3 regions of the Pseudomonas sp. JL27(2026) genome follow, and region 3 is predicted to be linked to each of the others. Evidence: riboswitches for the same ligand, from Rfam matches in the RefSeq annotation. Region 3 holds a riboswitch; each other region holds the start of a gene.

Region 1 (3,271 bases), 640 kb from region 3:
GGCGGGGGGCAACGCCACTTCGCAACTGCTGGCCAGCGCCTCGGCCGCCGCGTCGAGACGTGCGTCCAGGTCGTTCAGTTCACTCGCCTGGACCAACCCGAGATGGCGGCTCGGCAGCTCGATCCCGGTTTCCCGGGACAAGGCACCATACCAGCGCAGCCCTTCAGTGAGGCTGCCTTCCAGCAATTGCGCATGACGCAAGGTGCCGACGCGATTAGCCAGCACCCCGGCAAACGGCAGGTCCGGCTGATAACGCGCCAGCCCCAGGGCCAGTGCGCCAAACGTCTGGGCCATGGCGGTGCCGTCGATCACCCCGAGCACCGGCACCCCGAAGTGACGCGCCAGGTCCGCGCTGGACGGTGTGCCGTCGAACAGGCCCATGACACCTTCGATGAGGATCAGGTCGGCCTCGCCCGCTGCTTCCCACAACAGCCGACGACTTTCCTGCTCGCCAACCATCCACATGTCCAACTGATACACCGGCGCACCGCTGGCGCGCTCCAGAATCATCGGGTCGAGAAAGTCCGGGCCGCATTTGAATACACGCACCTTGCGCCCCTGATTGCGGTGCAATCGGGCCAACGCGGCGGTTACGGTAGTCTTGCCCTGACCGGAAGCCGGTGCGGCGATCAGTACCGCCGGACAAAAACGCGGCTCACTCACAATTCAACGCCTTTTTGAGCCTTGATACCGGCCTGGAACGCATGCTTGATCATGCCCATTTCGGTAACCGTATCGGCCTGCTCGATCATCTCGGGCTTGGCGCCGCGCCCGGTGACGACCACGTGCTGCATGGGGGGGCGAGCCTGCAAGTCGCTGAGCACCTGGTCCAGGTCCAGATAACCGTGCTTGAGGGCGATGTTCAGCTCATCGAGCACCACCAGGCCGATGGCCGGATCGCGCAGCAACTCGCGTGACACCGCCCAGGCCGCTTCGGCGGCGGCGATGTCACGCTGGCGATCCTGGGTTTCCCAGGTGAAGCCTTCGCCCATGACGTGAAAACGCACTTGCTCGGGGAAGCGCCGGAAGAACAGTTCTTCACCGGTACTGCTACGGCCCTTGATAAATTGCACCACGCCGCACTGCATGCCGTGGCCCATGGCCCGCGCCAGCATGCCGAAAGCAGAACTGCTTTTGCCTTTACCGTTGCCGGTCAGCACCAGCATCAGGCCACACTCGTTCGGCGAATTGGCAATACGCTCATCGATTACGGCTTTTTTGCGCAGCATGCGCGCCAGATGGCGTTCGTCACGATCAGGGGAATCAGTCATGGGGGAGCTCTCCGTTGAGGCGGGGTAACGGCGGGCGGGCATAGCAATAGACGGCAAGAAGCCTGGCATCGCCCACCGTGATGCCGCTGGATGGATCAGGCCGGTCTCCGGGCTCATGAGCGGCAGTTGCCGACTGCGCGCCTTCCCGTATCAACACTCGACACAGTGGCACAAGGCGCAGCCTTGACTCATTTACCGTTGCGGGGGCAGCGCCGGGATCGTGCAACACACTCACCGGCTTCCCTGTTTCACTCGGTCGACCCATGGGTCACAGAGCACCTGAAACAAGTCGCGAAGGTTAGAGGGTTGGGGGTGGAGCGTCAATTAAAGCCAGACGCCAACACCTGAGGAAAATTGGCCTGAATCAATTTACTGACGCCAATCTTGTGCCACACTCAGAGCAGTGATATCAAATCGCCACAACTCCAAACCACAAGAACAAGGTGAGCAACATGCAAGGCATGATCATCAGCAATCCGAAACTGGAATTCCTGCGCCCGGTGCTGGAACGCTGGTTTGACTGTATCGATCGCTACAACGCGGTGCGCGGCGATAACGAAACCCCTTACTGGTTCGACGAACGCGCCAACCTCGGCTTGCTGTCGGCTGCGGCGTGGATGGCCGAACTGGTCACCCTGGAGCAGGCCCCGACAAAAAAACAGATCGAGGAAGGCGAACGCAATGGCCGCGCCGATCTGTACATCGCCAGCAAAGAGGAACGCGCCTTTCTGCAAGCCACCCAGCGTTGGCCACGGGTCACGAACCTCAACCTGACACAGGCCCTGCAAGACGCCGTCAGCGACGCGAAGAAAATCGGCTACGCCAGCGACTTGAAACTCGGCTGCCTGTTCGTCGCACCGCAAAAAGCCCAACACAGCGCCACCCCGGAAGAACTCCAGGACATGGTCGACGACCTGCAAAAGGAACTGACCTGCGCCGTGGCCTGGTACTTTCCGTATGCCTACCGCAAGTTGCACAGCGATGCCGGCAACTACCACCCCGGGATCGCCATCCTCCTCAAGGAAGCACGCGGCTGACCGGCTGAACCTTCCTGCCGCCAGGGTCATCTATGATGTAGGCACTGCATTCATAGGGAGATCCGCATGCTCAAGCCTCAACATGTCCTCGTCATCGCCATCGCCGCAGGGATTGCTGCCTGCGGTGAGACGTCCAACCTGCAAGTCTCGGACGGCACCGGGCCATCGCCCACACTGCCGGAACCGAACAAAACCCTGATCCCGACGGTGAACATTGCCCCGGCGGTCGGCTGGACCGAAGGCGCCAAACCGATCGCAGCTCCAGGCACACACGTCGCGGCCTTCGCCGAAGGCCTGGATCATCCGCGCTGGCTCTACGTGCTGCCCAACGGCGATGTACTGGTGGCTGAAACCAACTCGCCGCCCAAGTCCGACGACGGCGCCGGTATTCGCGGCTGGATCGCCGGCAAAGTCATGGGGCGCGCCGGTGCCAGCGTACCCAGCGCGAACCGCATCACCCTGCTGCGTGACAGCGACCACGACGGCGTCGCCGAAACCCGCACGGTATTCCTGGAAAACCTCAACTCGCCATTCGGCATGACCCTGGTCGGCAATGACCTGTACGTTGCCGACACCGACCGCTTGTTGCGCTTCCATTATGAAAGCGGCGAAACCGCCATCACCTCGCAACCGGCCAAAGTCGTCGACTTGCCGGGCGGCGCGCTGAACCATCACTGGACCAAAAACGTCATCGCCAGCCCGGACGGTAGCAAGCTCTACGTCACCGTTGGCTCCAACAGCAACGTCGGTGAAAACGGCCTGGATCAGGAAGAAGGTCGCGCCGCCATCTGGGAAGTCGACCGTGCCACCGGCAACCACCGCATCTTCGCCTCAGGCCTGCGCAACCCCAACGGCCTGGCCTGGGAACCGCAGACCGGCAAGCTCTGGACCGCCGTCAACGAGCGCGACGAAATCGGCAGCGACCTGGTGCCGGACTACATCACCTCGGTGAAGGACGGCGGC
Region 2 (3,271 bases), 1.1 Mb from region 3:
CGGATGTAGCGAATCGCACCGCCGGCGCCCCACCTCCGGTCGTCCGACTCAAACCCCAGGCGCGAGCGGGCGAAGAAACTCGGGATGTTGCTGAGGGTCACGCCATTACGTGATTCGACAAGGTTGCGGGTCATGTCCGCCGAGAGGTTCCAGCGGTCGTCGAGCTGCCATTTGGCATCGGCCTCGACGCCCCGGACGTTGATCTCGCCTTCACCGTTGGTCCACTGCGCGCCGTCAAGGGTGATCAGGTCGGTGATGTCGCGCCTGAACCCGGTGACGCTCGCGCTGAATTCGCGGTCCAGCAGTGTGCCCTGATAGTCCAGGCCCAGCTCGGCGTTGCGGCTTTTCTCGGGTTTGAGGTTGCGGTTACCCATCTCATCCCCCGGCTCGTTGACGAACAGTTGCTCGGCGTTTGGCAGTTTGTAAGCGGTGCCGAACTGGCCGCGCAGTTGCCAGTGGTCAGTCAGGTCATACAACGAGGTGAGCATGCCCACGGTCGCGCTGTCGCCGCCACTCATGCTTTCGTGACGCACGCCGATGCTCGGGTGCCAGTCGGGCAGGGCGTCGATCACCGGCCGCAGTTGGGTGTACAGGGCGTGGGCCTGGGCTTTGTTGTTGTCGATCACCAGCACATCGTCCTGGCCCTTGAACCATTGGTTGTCCGAGCCGAACACCAGCACATGGCCGCCCGGCAATTGCGCCTTGCCTTCGGCTTGCACGCCCCAGTCGGTGAAACCCCAGTAATCGTTGTCGTTCACCACGCGAGTGCCGCCACCGGGCAGGTTGTTGATGCGGGTGTAGCGGGTGTCCCAATCGTTGACGTGGCCCTTGATGAAGTAGCTCAGTTGTTCGCTCAGGCGCTGTTCGAAGGTCGCGGTGGCGATCTGCTGCACCCGGTCATTGGTGGTCTTTTTGTTGTGGGTGGGGCGGGCGAAATCCAGGTTGGCGTCGGCGTATTGGTAGAACAGTTCCAGCCGCGAATCCTCACCGAAGGCCTGGGTCGCCTTGGCGCCGAGGGTGGTGACTTCGTAGGAGCGCTTTTTGTCGCTGACGGTGCTGCTCATGTCTTTGCTGCGGTACGGCTGATAGCCGTCGGAAACGTTGTGGCTGACGTACGCCAGCAAACCGAGGTCGCCGAAACCGTTGCTGAAAATATTTTCGGCGCGAGCGTCGCCGCTGCGGCCCATGAAACTGTCCAGGCCCAGGTTCACTTCACCGGATGCTTCACGAGTCTGGGCGCTACGGGTGACGATGTTGATCACCCCGGCGACGGCCTGGGTGCCGAACAACAGGCTTTGTCCACCCTTGAGCACTTCGATGCGCTCGATGGCGTTGGCCGGCAGGGTGTCGAGGTAGAGACCGCCGTACAGGCGATTGTTCAGGCGCACACCGTCGAGCAAAATCAAGGTGTCGTCGTTGCGCCCGCCCAGCAGCGAGTACGTGCCGTAGTCGAAGGGGCCATTTTTCGGCGCGACGTACAGGCCGGGGACGGACATCTGCAACACGCGGCTGATGTCGGCGCTGGGGCCGGCGCGTTCGATCTGCTCGCGATTGATGATTTCGACCTTGCTGCCAAAGCGCGCCATGTCGGCGACCGTGGTGGATTCCACCGAGGGTGCGCTGACCCTTTGCTGGTCGAGGGTCAGGGCCGTTTCACCGGCCAGCAGTGCCGGGCTGAACAGGCAGCCGAGCAGGGCGCTACAGGCGCCGAACAGCGCAGGACGAGTGTCCTGAGCGTAAAGGGATTGAATCTGAGTCATTGTTGGTCTTCTCGAAAAAAATCTTCGCAGAAGCACGCAGGAGAAAGTACCGGACACGCGCCAATACCGGCCCATGCCCGCCCACCGCAGGTTTGCCAAACAGAAATTCCAGGCCGGTCTCCGGGCTTGCGAGGCTGGACACGTTCACCTTCCCGGGCCTGGGCCCAGTGGTGTATCGAACGCGTCACTCGCTTACCGTTGCGGGGGCAGCACCGGACTGACCCTTGAGGGGCGCACCGGTTTCCCGTTTCACCTCATGCACGGCGGCATGAGGCACCTGAAACTGGGCGGCATCTGAACACTCGCATGACCGTTCGTCAACTTCGGCAGGCCGATGAGCGGTGCCTGTATTCACTCGCTCCCTTCAAATCAAGGAGCATCCTCACCCAATACTGCGCCGATGTGCGTGCGGTGGCGCGCAAGGAGGGGCTGACGGGCGACCTGTTCGGCGAATGGCAGGCCGTGGTGGGGATGGCCAACGAAACCAACCGCCTGGCCAATGGTTGCCACGTGCCGCCGGATGATGCCTTCACGCTCACTGACTAGGCCGCAGCGGCGTGTTGCTGCTGTTTGAGCAAGGGGACGGCGCGCACTGAATTGCCGGGTTGCAGTTGCAGGCGTTTGGCGGTCAGGCGGTCCACCAGCAGATGCCCGCCGACCAGCCGCGCTTGAGCCACGGTGATTCGGCAGTTCTCCAGGCGCCGGTTGTGGATCAACCACATCGGTGCTTCGTCGTCAGGCATGCCGACGGCCAGCGTCAGCGTCCGGCTGTCACGCACGGTGCGCACGTTCGAAACCTGGGCTTCGATCACCGGGCCACCGTCAAAGATGTCGATGTAGCCCTCATGGGAAAACCCCTCCGCGTTGAGGATCTTCATCGCAGGTTCGGTGTTGCTGTGAGCCTTGCCGATCACGGCCTGCGCCTGTTCGGTGAGCAGGCAGGTGTAGAGCGGCTGGCGTGGCATCAATTCGGCAATGAACGGCTTGTTGCCCAGGCCCGAGAGATGATCGGCCTGGCTGAAATCCATCTTGAAGAAATGCCGGCCCACACTGTCCCAGAACGGCGAGCAGCCATGTTCATCGGCGCGTCCGCGCAGTTCGGCGATGAGTTTTTTGCCGAACAGGTGCGGGAATTCGGCCACGAACAGCAACCGTCCCAGCGACAACAAGCGGCCGTTATGACCCACGCGTTGGTCGGGGCGCAGGAACAGCGAGCAGATCTCCGATTGGCCGGTCATTTCGTTGTTGAGGAACAGCGTCGGAATCTGTCGCTGGATACCCAGGTCGGGCGATGAACTGATGGTCATGCCCAGGCGATAGTTGTACCAGGGCTCACGCAGGCCGACAGCCCCCGTCAGGGCACTGATGCCGATGACTTGCTGATCGTCGTCCTCGAGCACGAACAGGTAATCCGCATCGGCCCGCTCGACCTGTTCGGCGAAAGTGCGCTGGGCCCAGCGCACCCGATGGCCCAGGCGCTCTTCGTTGGCCGGCAGGGTGGTAAGCCCCGG
Region 3 (3,271 bases):
CGGTGCGCCAATGACATGCGGTACGGCCAGAATGGCGACGCCGAGGATTTTCAGCAGCCAGTTTTTGCCGAAAACGATCAGGGCGATGCCGGCGGCCGTCGAGGCGGCAGTGCCGATCCACCAGATTTGCCGTTGTGCCAGGTCCGCAGCGGCAGTGCCCGGCAGTTCCGGCGGCAGGCCGAGGGTTGGGGCGAGGACGAACGTCGCGTAACCGGCCAGGCCCCAGAGCAGGCCCTGGGAGGTGCGAGTCGGCGCACGCAAGGTGTAGAGGCCCGCCAGCATCAGCGCGAAACCGACAGCGACCACCAGGTTGCCGCCGGTGGTCGACAGTACGCGCTGCCAGCCGTCTTCTGGCTCCCAGGCTTCAGCGTCATGAGTGTGGCCAGCCATGGCGCCTTCGGCGTGTTCATGGACTTCGGCCGCTGGAGCCTTTTCGTAGGTTTCAGCCTGAAGAATCAACGGGGCGACCCAGAAGCTTTGCAGCAGGGTCAGCAAAAGGGCGGCCAGCAGCCCGGTGAAGCCTGCGGTCTGCGCAATACGCTTGATCATGTCGGCAGGTCTCAATGGCACGGGAATGCGGAGCTGTGACGGGTATCGTGGGCGGCATTGTGCACCGCTTCGATGTGCGAGAAGCCGGCGAAATACACAAGGCATGCGCCCAGGATCGATGCGCCGATGGCGGCAGTCAGACGTTGGCTCAGGGTGGCGGTGCTGCTGGCGGTGGCGTGGCGAGTACTGCTGATGATCGACATGGCGCTTCCCTCTGGACTGTCAGCGGGTGAATCGAGCGCATGAAAACCCCTGCACGCCAGGCACGCAGAGGTTCAAACAGCGCCCGCCCACCGCGGGTTTGTTATGGCGTGGCCTGTGTAGCCACTCGATGTTGCGGGCCGGTCTCCGGGCTCACGAGGGGTTGGCGTTGGCCGAACCTGCAAGAATCGCCTTCCCATGCCAGGTGCTGGCACAGTGGATCTGATTCTTCGCTCGCTTACCGTTGCGGGGGCAGCACCGGACTGACGTGGCTTTGAGTAAAGCACACGATTCACCGGTTTCCCGTTTCACCCTGTGAAGGGCACCCGTAACAAAGTGTGTAGGAGAGCATGGGCGGGGGCGAGGCGTCAATTGGCAAACGTTCTCAGTTGAGGCCTGCACAAAATCCTGTGGCGAGGGAGCTTGCTCCCGCTCGGCGGCGAAGCCGTCGCAAATCGTGTGCATGTGATGTGCCTGAATGAATGCAGGGGGCCGCTTCGCGACCCAGCGGGAGCAAGCTCCCTCGCCACAGTGGATTGCGATCGTTCGTGAACATTGACCCGCCCCCACACCATGCGTAGCCTTGCGCATTCGAGGTTCTTCGGCGGCTGCCGAAGCTAAGAAGGGAACGCGGTCAATGCCGCGGCTGCCCCCGCAACTGTGAACGGTTTTGTTTCTGCCATGCCACTGCGGGCTCTACCCAGAGCCGCGGGAAGGTGCAGGAGCCGCCAGTCGAAAGACCGGCACACCGTCAGCCAGGAGACCTGCCTCGACACAGATTCTCACTACAACCGGGCGGGGTGATCCGGTGGCGAACTCTTCCCACGCGCGCAAGCGCTGCCGGTTGTCGTCCCGTATGCCCGCCACCTTGCCAAAGGGCATCCGATGAAAACACTGGCCAAACTCCCTGTCACCATCGTTACCGGCTTCCTCGGTTCGGGCAAAACCACTTTGCTGCGGCACATGCTCGACAACGCTCAGGGGCGGCGTATCGCGGTGATCGTCAACGAGTTCGGCGAGCTGGGCATCGACGGCGAAATCCTCAAGCAGTGCTCCATTGGCTGCACCGAAGAAGAAGCCAACGGCCGCGTGTATGAACTGGCCAACGGCTGCCTGTGCTGCACCGTTCAGGAAGAGTTCTTCCCAGTGATGCGCGAGCTGGTTGCCCGTCGCGGTGACCTTGACCACATCCTCATCGAAACCTCCGGCCTGGCCCTGCCAAAACCCCTGGTGCAAGCCTTCCAGTGGCCGGAAATCCGCAGCGCCTGCACCGTGGACGCGGTGATCACCGTGGTCGACAGCCCGGCTGTGGCTGCCGGTACGTTTGCCGCGTTCCCGGATCAGGTCGACGCCATGCGCAAACTCGACCCGAACCTGGACCACGAGTCGCCGCTGCACGAACTGTTCGCCGACCAACTGGCCAGCGCCGACCTGGTGATCCTCAACAAGGCCGACCTGATCAGCCCTGCGGACCTGGCCCGCGTGCGCCTGGAAGTCGCCGAAGAGCTGCCGCCAGCGGTGAAAATCATCGAAGCCAGCAGCGGTCGCCTGCCGCTGGACGTGTTGATTGGTCTCGGCGCCGGTTCTGAAGAACACATCGACAGCCGTCATAGCCACCACGACCATCACCACGACCATCACCACGATGGCGACGACCATGATGACCACGATCACGACGCCTTCGATTCGATCTCCATCGAGCTGCCGCAAGCCGACGAAAGCCTGCTGCTGGATGCCTTGACCCAACTCGTGGTCCAGCACGGCATCCTGCGGGTCAAGGGCTTCGCCGCCATCCCGAACAAACCGATGCGCCTGCTGATCCAGGGCGTGGGCACGCGTTTTGACAAGCACTTCGACCGCCAGTGGGGCGCAGACGAAACACGCAGCACGCGCCTGGTGCTGATCGGCCAGGAACTGGACGCAACCTTGCTCGAAGCGCAATTGCGCGCCGCGCTCAGCGTTTAACCCATGCACCTGCTCAGGACCCAGCCCGGCGGTTTCGTCTCGGATGACAACATTGCCGACTTAGGCCAAACCCCCGCCGAACTGGTGATTCTGTGCAGCGGCGACTCCAGCCTGGCGCTGCTCGCCGAAGCCGCGCAGCAGTTGCCCGACGACTACCCGAGCCTGCGCCTGGCCAACCCGATGCAGGTGCAGAATCACGCCTCGGTCGACTTATACGTCGACGAAGTGCTGCGCCACGCCAAGGTGATTCTGATCTCGCTGCATGGCGGGATCGCCTATTGGCGTTATGGCGTCGAACGCTTGGTGGAACTCTCGCAGCGCGGCGTGCAATTGATTCTGGTGCCGGGTGACGATCGTCCCGACCCGGAGCTCAGCGACCTGAGCACCGTCGTGGCCGGGGATCGCGACCGGCTCTGGCACTTTTTGCGTCAGGGCGGCATGGGCAACGCGCTGGATTTGTACCGCTGCCTGGCCAACCGTTGGTTGGGCCGCGATTATCACTGGTCTGAACCCCAGACCTTGCCACGTACCGCGATTTACCACCCGCACAAAAGCA

What was found. A riboswitch is a leader RNA that binds a small molecule or an ion and turns the genes downstream of it on or off. The one in region 3 is predicted to bind cobalamin.
Region 1: another riboswitch for cobalamin. It lies ahead of cobO (cob(I)yrinic acid a,c-diamide adenosyltransferase); the one in region 3 lies ahead of cobW (cobalamin biosynthesis protein CobW).
Region 2: another riboswitch for cobalamin. It lies ahead of AC1Z1G_RS11180 (TonB-dependent receptor plug domain-containing protein); the one in region 3 lies ahead of cobW (cobalamin biosynthesis protein CobW).

The regions. Positions count from the first base shown of each region.
Region 1 covers NZ_CM167794.1:4,227,289-4,230,559, forward strand. The annotation lists gene AC1Z1G_RS19255 (cobyrinic acid a,c-diamide synthase CobB) at 1-663, opposite strand, end outside; gene cobO (cob(I)yrinic acid a,c-diamide adenosyltransferase) at 660-1,271, opposite strand; cobalamin riboswitch at 1,353-1,569, opposite strand; gene AC1Z1G_RS19265 (hypothetical protein) at 1,724-2,308, shown strand; gene AC1Z1G_RS19270 (PQQ-dependent sugar dehydrogenase) at 2,375-3,271, shown strand, end outside.
Region 2 covers NZ_CM167794.1:2,453,986-2,457,256, forward strand. The annotation lists gene AC1Z1G_RS11180 (TonB-dependent receptor plug domain-containing protein) at 1-1,760, opposite strand, end outside; cobalamin riboswitch at 1,855-2,056, opposite strand; gene AC1Z1G_RS11185 (hypothetical protein) at 2,067-2,306, shown strand; gene astA (arginine N-succinyltransferase) at 2,303-3,271, opposite strand, start outside.
Region 3 covers NZ_CM167794.1:3,588,000-3,591,270, reverse strand. The annotation lists gene AC1Z1G_RS16450 (CbtA family protein) at 1-549, opposite strand, end outside; gene AC1Z1G_RS16445 (CbtB domain-containing protein) at 561-752, opposite strand; cobalamin riboswitch at 872-1,095, opposite strand; cobalamin riboswitch at 1,328-1,536, shown strand; gene cobW (cobalamin biosynthesis protein CobW) at 1,636-2,715, shown strand; gene cobN (cobaltochelatase subunit CobN) at 2,719-3,271, shown strand, end outside.